DNA from 2 places in the Musicola paradisiaca NCPPB 2511 genome. Region 2 is predicted to be linked to the other one. Evidence: predicted binding sites of a transcription regulator. Region 2 holds the regulator's gene; the other holds the start of a gene.
What was found. The regulator PurR, encoded in region 2, represses purine synthesis genes. The targets are predictions, from matches to a motif close to CANGCAAACGTTTGCNTG.

Region 1 (4,934 bases), 780 kb from region 2:
TCACCCAGGTACTGTAAACCTTGGTGATCGCCAGTACGCCGATGTTTTCGCCGTAGGTGGTATTCGGCGTGGAGCCGAAGAAACCGGAAAGGATGGTGGAAATACCGTTGGCGAACAGCGAACGGTGCAGGCCCGGGTCACGCACCAGATCCTTTTTCACGATATTGGCAGTTACCACCAGATGACCAATGTGTTCGGCAATCACCACCAACGCGGCGGGCAGAATGGTCAGCATAGCGACCCACTCAAAACGCGGCGTATAAAAGGTCGGCAGTGCAAACCAATGCGCCTGGGCGATCGGCGCCAGATCCACCATGCCCATGAAAAACGCGAAGGCGTAACCCACCAGCACGCCGATCAAAATCGGGATAATCGCCAGAAAGCCACGAAACAATACCGAGCCCAGTACCGTCACCGCCAGCGTCACCAGCGACACCGTCACGGTTTTGGTATCCATTTCAACGCCGGCAGCCGGCGTCAGGCCGGCCATATTGGCCGCCACCCCGGCCAATTCCAGCCCGATAACCGCCACAATCGCGCCCATCGCCGCCGGCGGGAAGATCACATTCAACCAGCCGGTTCCCGCCTTATGCACCACCAGCGCCACCAGACAGAACACCAGGCCGCACATGATAAAGCCGCCTAACGCCACTTCGTATCCTTGCGGCAACAGCAGTAACACCGGGGAGATAAACGCGAAGCTCGAGCCCAGATATGCCGGAATCTTGCCTTTGCAGATGAACAAATAAAGCAGGGTACCGATACCATTGAACAGCAGTACCGTAGCCGGGTTCACCTTGAACAGAATCGGCACCAGCACGGTAGCGCCGAACATAGCGAACAAGTGTTGAAAGCTCAGCGGGATGGTCTGCAACAGCGGCAACCGTTCATGTACCCCGATGGCGCGACGAGTCATCTCATTTTCCTCTGTAAGTTTACTGTCTGTGAAATACCGGCGTTCCCGGCAGAAAACCGCGCCGGCCTCGCCGACGCGAAAAAAACCTTCGTCCCTGGCCAGCCGCCGCCCCGAACGCCAGACAGCCGACAGCCGGAGCAACCACGCCCAATAGACGTCGTTTCCCTGCATTACGATATTGTCTGTTCGACTGGACTACGCCGCCGCTGTTCCCGACGGCCGTCGGAGGGAAATCCATTCCAAAAAAAAGCCGACGCTAAGGTCGGCTTAATGGCTTACTTGGTACCAAAGAGCTTATCGCCGGCATCGCCCAGACCCGGCATGATGTAACCGTGTTCATTAAGCCCTTTGTCGATGGCTGCGGTATAAAGCTCCACATCCGGATGCGCTTTCTCCAGCGCGGCGATCCCTTCTGGGGCCGCGACCAACACCAGAATCTTGATGCTGCGGCACCCGGCTTTCTTCAACAGATCGATAGTCGCGATCATCGAACCGCCGGTCGCCAGCATCGGATCCACCACCAGCGCCATGCGCTCATCAATATTGGAAGCCAGCTTCTGAAAATAGGGAACCGGCTCCAGTGTGGTTTCGTCGCGATACATCCCGACAACGCTGATGCGCGCGCTGGGTACGTTCTCCAGCACGCCTTCCATCATGCCCAGCCCGGCACGCAGGATCGGCACGACGGTAATTTTTTTGCCTTTGATTTGATCGACTTCTACCGGCCCGCACCAGCCTTCAATCGTCACTTTCTCAGTCGCCAGATCGGCAGTGGCTTCATAAGTCAACAAGCTACCTACTTCAGACGCCAGCTCACGAAAACGCTTGGTGCTGATATCATGCTCACGCATCAGGCCCAGTTTATGTTTGACGAGCGGGTGTTTCACCTCGACGATCTTCATCACTTTTCTCCCCTTCGGCATAGGACGGCCAAAAAAATCGCGGGATTATACCGCTTTTTCGTCTTGCGGCTATATGATCGACGCTGATCCAGATCAAGCTATTACAGAAATTCTCCGTTGCCGGCAAAACGCGCAGGCCGCGAATACATCACTCGCAAACGTTTGCTTACGCTGCTAGAATGTGCGCGCTCGATTTTTTCAACCAATCGTAACCTCCGTGGGGACTCCGCAGTGACCGATAAAACCTCTCTCAGCTATAAAGACGCAGGCGTGGATATTGATGCAGGCAATGCATTGGTAGACCGTATTAAAGGTGTGGTGAAACAGACCCGCCGCCCGGAAGTCATGGGTGGTCTGGGCGGTTTCGGTGCCCTGTGCGCCTTACCGCAGAAATACCGCGAACCGGTACTGGTTTCCGGTACGGACGGTGTCGGCACCAAGCTGCGTCTGGCGATGGATCTGCAGCGTCACGATACGATTGGCATCGATCTGGTGGCCATGTGCGTCAATGATCTGGTGGTGCAAGGCGCCGAGCCGCTGTTCTTCCTGGATTACTACGCCACCGGCAAGCTGGATGTGGATACCGCAAGCCGCGTCATCACCGGCATCGCTGAAGGTTGTAAACAGTCCGGCTGCGCGCTGGTCGGCGGCGAAACGGCTGAAATGCCCGGCATGTACCACGGCGAGGATTATGACGTCGCGGGGTTCTGCGTCGGCGTGGTCGAGAAATCGGAAATCATCGACGGCAGTCAAGTACAGGAAGGCGACGCGCTGATCGCGCTGGCCTCCAGCGGCCCACACTCCAATGGTTACTCGCTGATCCGCAAAATCCTTGAGGTTAGCGGCACCAACCCAGAACAAACACAATTAGACGGCAAACCACTGGCCGACCACCTGCTGGCTCCGACCAAGATCTACGTCAAATCGATACTGTCTTTGATTGAGAATGTCGATGTGCACGCCATCTCTCACCTGACCGGCGGCGGCTTCTGGGAAAACATTCCGCGCGTATTGCCGGAAGGTATGCAGGCCACTATCGATGAAGCCAGTTGGCAATGGCCGTCGGTATTCCAGTGGTTGCAGCAGGCCGGCAACGTTAGCCGCCACGAAATGTACCGCACGTTTAACTGCGGCGTCGGCATGATCATCGCGCTGCCCGCCGCACAAGCGGAAACCGCCATTGCACATCTCAATCAGAACGGCGAGAGCGCGTGGAAAATCGGTGTGATTAGCCGCACCGACAACGGAGAGACAGTGGTCATCCGGTAATGAAAAATATCGTAGTTTTAATATCAGGCCAGGGAAGCAATCTGCAGGCGTTGCTCGACGCCTGTCAGGATGGCAGGCTCAAAGGGCGTATTGCGGCGGTATTAAGCAACAACCCTGATGCTTACGGCTTGGTTCGGGCGCAAGAAGCAGGTATTCCGGCCCAAGCATTGCTGCCGTCCAACTTCGCCAGCCGTGCCGATTTTGACGCTGCGCTGGCGGAAGAAATCGCTCGCCATCAACCTGATGTGGTGGTGCTGGCAGGTTACATGCGTATCCTCAGTGAGGCGTTTGTCCGCCGGTTTTCTGGCAAAATGCTCAACATCCATCCATCCCTGTTGCCGAAATATCCGGGCCTGCATACTCACCGCAAAGCGCTGGAAAATGGCGATAGCGAGCACGGCACTTCCGTCCATTTCGTTACCGAAGAGCTGGATGGCGGCCCAGTCATCCTGCAAGCCAGGGTGCCGATTTTCCCGGAAGACAGCGAGCAGGATGTACAGGAACGAGTGCAAGCGCAGGAACACAGCATTTACCCGTTGGTGGTGAGCTGGTACCTGAATAACCGGCTGGCTTTACGTGATAACCGCGCCTGGCTGGACGGCGTTGCGCTTCCCGCCGCCGGCTATGCCGCCGAATAACCGCCAACGTTCACCGCTACCGTCTTAGCCAACCGCTAGCGGGAAAACTCAGAACCGCCATCTCCTGATTTTCCCGCCCATCTCCGAAACTCAACCGGACAGCCATTGCACTCGCAGCCTGTCATCTCGCTTCGCCATCGTTTTTCGTTGTGATGCCCACGCTGCATGCCGTCGCCATCTGGATAATGACCTTCATCACAAAGGTTATAAAATTGTATGTAAGCGCTTTCAATGCTGTGACGAGACTCACGCAGCAATGCCCTGCCCCCTGACAGAATGGCGTCACCCCCCCCTCTTCGGGGTGCGGTCAGGACAACCTTTACCTCTGTGGTGAGTATTGATGATAACCATTCGTGATGTCGCGCGTCAGGCAGGCGTATCCATCGCCACCGTGTCCCGCGTGCTTAACAACAGCAACTCAGTGACACCGCAAACGCGCGATCTGGTTCTTCAAACCGTGGAGCGGTTAGGCTACCGGCCAAACGCCAATGCACAGGCACTGGCGACGCAGATCAGCGACACGATCGGCGTGGTGGTGATGGACGTGTCCGACCCGTTTTTCGGCGCCATGGTGAAAGCGGTTGATACCATTGCTCAGCGGTTACAAAAACACGTACTTATCAATAACTCCTACCATCAGGAAGAGAAGGAACGACACGCAATCGAAGTGTTGATCCGCCAGCGCTGTAACGCGCTGATCGTCCATGCCAAGGCGCTATCGGACGATGAGCTGAGCATGTTTATGGATCAAGTGCCGGGCATGGTGTTGATCAACCGTAACCTGGCAGGCTATGACCATCGCTGCGTCTGTCTGGACAACATCAGCGGCGCCATGATGGCGACCCGCATGTTGCTGCAACAAGGGCATAGACGCATCGGCTATCTTCGCTCCAGCCATCCGATCGAAGACGTCATACTGCGACAGACCGGCTGGAAACAGGCCATGATGGAACAAGGCATGACCCCGGCGGATGAGTGGATTGCCAACGGAGAGCCCGACCTGCAAGGCGGAGAGGCGGCGATGGTGGAATTGCTGGGCCGCAACCAGCAACTCAGCGCCGTATTTGCCTACAACGACAGTATGGCGGCAGGTGCGCTGACGGCGTTGAAAGATAACGGAATTGAAGTACCGACGCAGTTCTCCGTAATTGGGTTCGATGACATTCCCATTTCACGCTATACCGATCCGCGGCTGACCACCATCCGCTA
Region 2 (4,934 bases):
CTTTTGTAGGGTTATCGATGGGCATTCTTGAACTGGCGGAATTATCGACGGGCAGGGCAACAATTGCACAGTAAAAAGCTGCCATTAATGATTTCTCACTATTTTGTAATGAAGAAACACCGAATCCGACTTTTTTATCGAACCAGTTTCAGGAATACTCTGCGGATTGAACGATTGAGGACAACATTCGGTCAGAATAATGATGCGTTTACTTATTACGCTTTTTTTATTGGTTTTCAGTAACCTTTTTTCTTTGGCTCAGGCAGCGACACATTCAGCGGCATCACCGCGCAAAGCCAGCGTGGATAACGTCAATGCTGATGAAGCAGCCAAAAAACATAAGCTGGTCAAAAGCGCCAGAAAAGGCGTTGCTTCCGCACCAGAGAAAAAAGAGGATGTGAAAAAAAACACACTGACGCCGGCTGTAGCTCGCCACGGTAAATCCGCATCCAAAAACATCGACAGTAAAACAACCACAAAAGACCAAACTGCGGCCCCCTCTCACAACAAGAAAACCACACATACCGACAGCGCATCGACAAAGAAAGTGATGTCGCCTCAGGCAAACCGCATCGCCAACAGTAGAAACGCACCAGCGAAAGAGTCACATCAGGCCAATAAAACCGTCATCAAACAAGAACCGGTCGCTCATGGCGGGAATAAAAACAACATACATGAAACCGCCCAGAAAAATCGTCATGCCGCTGCCATCAAGAAACCAGAGGCGGCCCAGGCGGCTAATAAGCACAAAAAAGGCCTGGCGGAAAGCGACGGTGAAAACATCAGCGCCGTACACGGCAAAACGACGAAGGGCAAGCAGGATAAAACAACGCTGGCCTTAAATGCCGTACATAAAAAGCGCTATCAACACGCGAAAACTGCGGCAATGAGCAAACTGATGAGCCAGATTGGTAAACATTACCAATGGGGTGGTTCTTCGCCGTCTGCCGGTTTTGATTGCAGCGGGTTGGTCTATTACGCCTACAAAGATCTGGTGAAAATCCCGATTCCGCGTACCGCCAACGAAATGTTTCATCTACGCGACGCCGCCCCCATCAAGAAGGCCGAACTGGAAAGCGGCGACCTGGTGTTTTTCCGTATCACTAACCGGGGAGCAGCGGATCACGTAGGGGTTTATCTGGGCAATGGCCGTTTTATTCAGTCGCCTCGCTCCGGTGCTGATATTAAAATCAGCAAGTTAAGCGAAGATTACTGGCAAGAGCATTATGTTGGCGCTCGCCGTGTCGTGACCCCAAAAACCATCCGTTAAGTCGCCTTCTGCAACCGTAAGACCATAAGCTCCTTTACTCGGGAGGTTTTTTAGAGAGACAAAAAAACCTCCCGCCGTAAAGCGAGAGGTTCTCAGAAAACACAAGCTCTGACTGCGGATACCGCTTATCAGACGCTTTTCACCGTATCAGTTAAGAACCGCAGTCAACCCCATAATAACGATGACGGTCAGTGAGACGAACGTCGTAAATAGCGACATTTTCAGATTGGTATCCATAGCACTCTCCTTTAATTCACTTTCGGGTCATCTTGATAATTAAGCTACCGAACATGCATCGGGAACAGTATAGTTCATGCGCTCTATAGCACGATGGCAGCATTATTACCGGATTACACAGAAAAAACCTGCTTATCTGTCACAGAGATAATATGAATTACCTCTTCCACTTTCCGCCCAGATCAGACAAAATCCGCAGTTTACCGAACACACTGCGTTTGCGTTGGTGAAGCGTCAGCCCTGCCCTTCAGGTATCTCTCGGCACTCTCCTTCTGAAATCCGACTTTTGTCCAGGCAAAAGCAGGATCCACGCAGGCAAACGATTAACAATATACTTACTGCTGTAACAAGTAGGTTCAGGAGTCATTCTGCATGGCAACGATCAAAGATGTGGCAAAACGTGCTGGCGTTTCGACCACAACCGTGTCTCACGTGATCAATAAAACACGTTTCGTCGCCGAAGAGACCAAAGCCGCAGTACGTGCGGCCATTAAAGAACTACATTATTCCCCCAGCGCCGTCGCACGCAGTTTGAAAGTCAACCATACAAAATCAATCGGGCTGTTGGCGACCTCCAGTGAAGCGCCGTACTTCGCCGAGATCATTGAAGCGGTGGAAAACAGCTGTTATGCCAAAGGCTATACGCTGGTGTTATGCAACTCCCACAATGAGTTGGATAAACAACGCGCGTACCTTTCCATGTTGGCGCAAAAACGTGTCGACGGGCTGCTGGTCATGTGTGCGGAATATCCACCAGCATTACTGACGATGTTGGCAGATTATCGTCATATCCCCATGGTAGTGATGGACTGGGGTGAAGCACACAGTGATTTCACCGATACCATCATCGACAACGCTTTTTCCGGCGGCTATATGGCCGGGCGGTATCTGATCGAACGAGGTCATCGCGATATCGGCGTCATTCCCGGGCCACAAGAACGAAATACAGGCAGCGGCCGTTATCTGGGTTTTCTCAAAGCACTGAAAGAGGCGGACATTCCCATCCGGGAAGAGTGGATAGTTCAGGGTGACTTCGAGCCGGAGTCCGGCTACCGGGCTATGCATCAGATTCTGGCGCAGAAACAACGCCCGACCGCCGTTTTCTGCGGCGGCGATATCATGGCAATGGGCGCCATCTGCGCCGCCGATGAGATTGGATTGCGCGTACCGCAGGATATTTCGGTGATCGGGTATGATAACGTCCGGCACTCCCGCTATTTCACGCCAGCGTTGACCACGATCCATCAACCTAAACAACGTTTGGGGCAGGCGGCATTCTCGATGCTGCTCGATCGCATCACCAGCAAACGAGAAGAATCGCAGATGATCGAAGTCCATCCAACGCTGATCGAGCGGCGCTCAGTTTCTGACGGCCCATTCCGGGATTACCGCCGTTAGTCAGATGACTTTCTTATTCAACGCCGATTTCTAAACCTTCAACACTGCTTCGCCCCAAGCGGGACTTGTCCACAGGACGAAGCAGTCATACACTTGTCATTGTCTTTCGCAACACTCGTAATCAAGAAAGATCGATCTTTTTCTATCCTGTCTATTGGTCGTCGCACTGTTCATCACGACCAGGGATAGATGCCCTTCGCACCGGCTTTTCTCTTATTTTCCTCTGAGAACATCAGAGGTAGACGATGGATTTTTTCCACCGATACCGTTACGGGTAAAATTGTCTACGTTGTTCCTTGTTCGACATCATTCTGACAAGGTAGGGAGAAGTTATGAGTTCATCTTATGTGGAGGAACTGGGTACTCCTGAATCATCCTGGTTCCAGATTATCAACGAAATGCTGTCGGTTGCCGGTATCACCGTCAACGGCTCTTGCCCGTTTGATATTCAGGTCAAAAATCCTGACTTATACAAGCGCATTCTGCGCGAAGGTTCGTTGGGATTGGGTGAAAGTTACATGGACGGCTGGTGGGAATGTGAGCGACTGGATATGTTTTTCCACCGCGTATTGCGGGCGGGGCTGGAGAACCGTCTGCCTGTCCGCTGGCGGGATACTCTCCGGATACTCACGGCGCGGCTGACCAACCTGCAATCCCGACGTCGCGCCTGGATCGTCGGCAAGGAGCATTATGACCTTGGCAATGATCTGTTCACCCAGATGTTAGATCCGTACATGCAATACTCCTGCGGCTACTGGAAACAAGCCGAAACGCTGGAGCAGGCTCAGCAAGACAAATTGCGCATGATCTGCGAAAAGCTACAACTACGCCAGGGAATGACACTGCTGGATATCGGTTGCGGCTGGGGCGGCCTCGCTGAATTCGCCGCACGCTATTACGGTGTTGCCGTGACTGGCGTAACCATCTCCCGCGAGCAACAAAAACTGGCGCAGCAACGCTGTCAGGATCTGGACGTCGATATTCAACTGCTGGATTATCGTGACCTCAATCACCAGTTTGATCGCATCGTTTCCGTCGGCATGTTCGAGCACGTAGGGCCGAAGAATTACGACACCTACTTCCACGTAGTCAGCCGCAATCTCAAGCCTAATGGATTGTTTTTGTTACATACCATCGGCGCCAATCAGACCGACCTGAAAGTCGACCCCTGGATTAACAAATACATATTTCCCAATGGCTGCCTGCCATCGGTGCGCCATATTGCGCAAACCAGCGAACCGTATCTGATTATGGAAGACTGGCACAGCTTCGGCGCTGATTATGATCGTACCCTGATGGCCTGGAATGAACGTTTCCAACAACATTGGTCAAAACTGTCTGGGCACTACCCCGCACGCTTTCACCGTATGTTCAGCTATTACCTGAATGCCTGTGCCGGTGCGTTTCGTGCACGCAATATTCAGCTCTGGCAAGTGCTGTTTAGCGTCTCTGGCGTGGAAGGTGGAATACGTGTGCCGCGTTAACGGCTGCTAGGAAAGGAAGAACAGACTGGCTATCCGGCACGGATAAAAAATACGGTGCGGCTATCTAGCTGCACCGTATTTTTTATTCAGGATGCGGAACAGGTTTCACCGTGCGGCATGACAAACGGTTCTGCCCACGGCTTTCGTTCAGGATCCTGCCTCGACGTCTGTGGTCACAGAAGTGTGTTGTGCCTGCTGGGCCAACACCCGCTCAACCGTATCGACAATCGCTTGCGTCTGCGGGTCGATTTCAATATTGATGCGATCGCCCAGACGCTTCCGCCCCAGCGTGGTGCGATTCAGCGTTTCCGGAATCAAATGTACGCAAAAGCGGTTGCGGGTGACTTCACCAATCGTCAGGCTAATGCCGTCAATACCGATAAACCCTTTATGCAACACATACTTCATGAGCGACGGATCCGACAGACGGAACCATATCTGATGATTGTTTTCTGATGTCAGGATTTTGACGACTTCCGCAGTGCATATGATATGGCCGGACATCACATGCCCCCCGACTTCATCACCGAATTTGGCTGCCCGCT

Region 1: the regulator PurR is predicted to act here: its motif matches at 1,970-1,987, upstream of purM (phosphoribosylformylglycinamidine cyclo-ligase).

Annotation. Positions count from the first base shown of each region.
Region 1 covers NZ_CM001857.1:1,206,250-1,211,183, reverse strand. The annotation lists gene uraA (uracil permease) at 1-916, opposite strand, end outside; gene upp (uracil phosphoribosyltransferase) at 1,192-1,818, opposite strand; gene purM (phosphoribosylformylglycinamidine cyclo-ligase) at 2,050-3,087, shown strand; gene purN (phosphoribosylglycinamide formyltransferase) at 3,087-3,725, shown strand; gene galS (HTH-type transcriptional regulator GalS) at 4,066-4,934, shown strand, end outside.
Region 2 covers NZ_CM001857.1:1,985,596-1,990,529, reverse strand. The annotation lists gene DPA2511_RS08685 (C40 family peptidase) at 200-1,270, shown strand; gene cydH (cytochrome bd-I oxidase subunit CydH) at 1,418-1,507, opposite strand; gene purR (HTH-type transcriptional repressor PurR) at 1,880-2,905, shown strand; gene cfa (cyclopropane fatty acyl phospholipid synthase) at 3,238-4,389, shown strand; gene DPA2511_RS08665 (riboflavin synthase) at 4,537-4,934, opposite strand, start outside.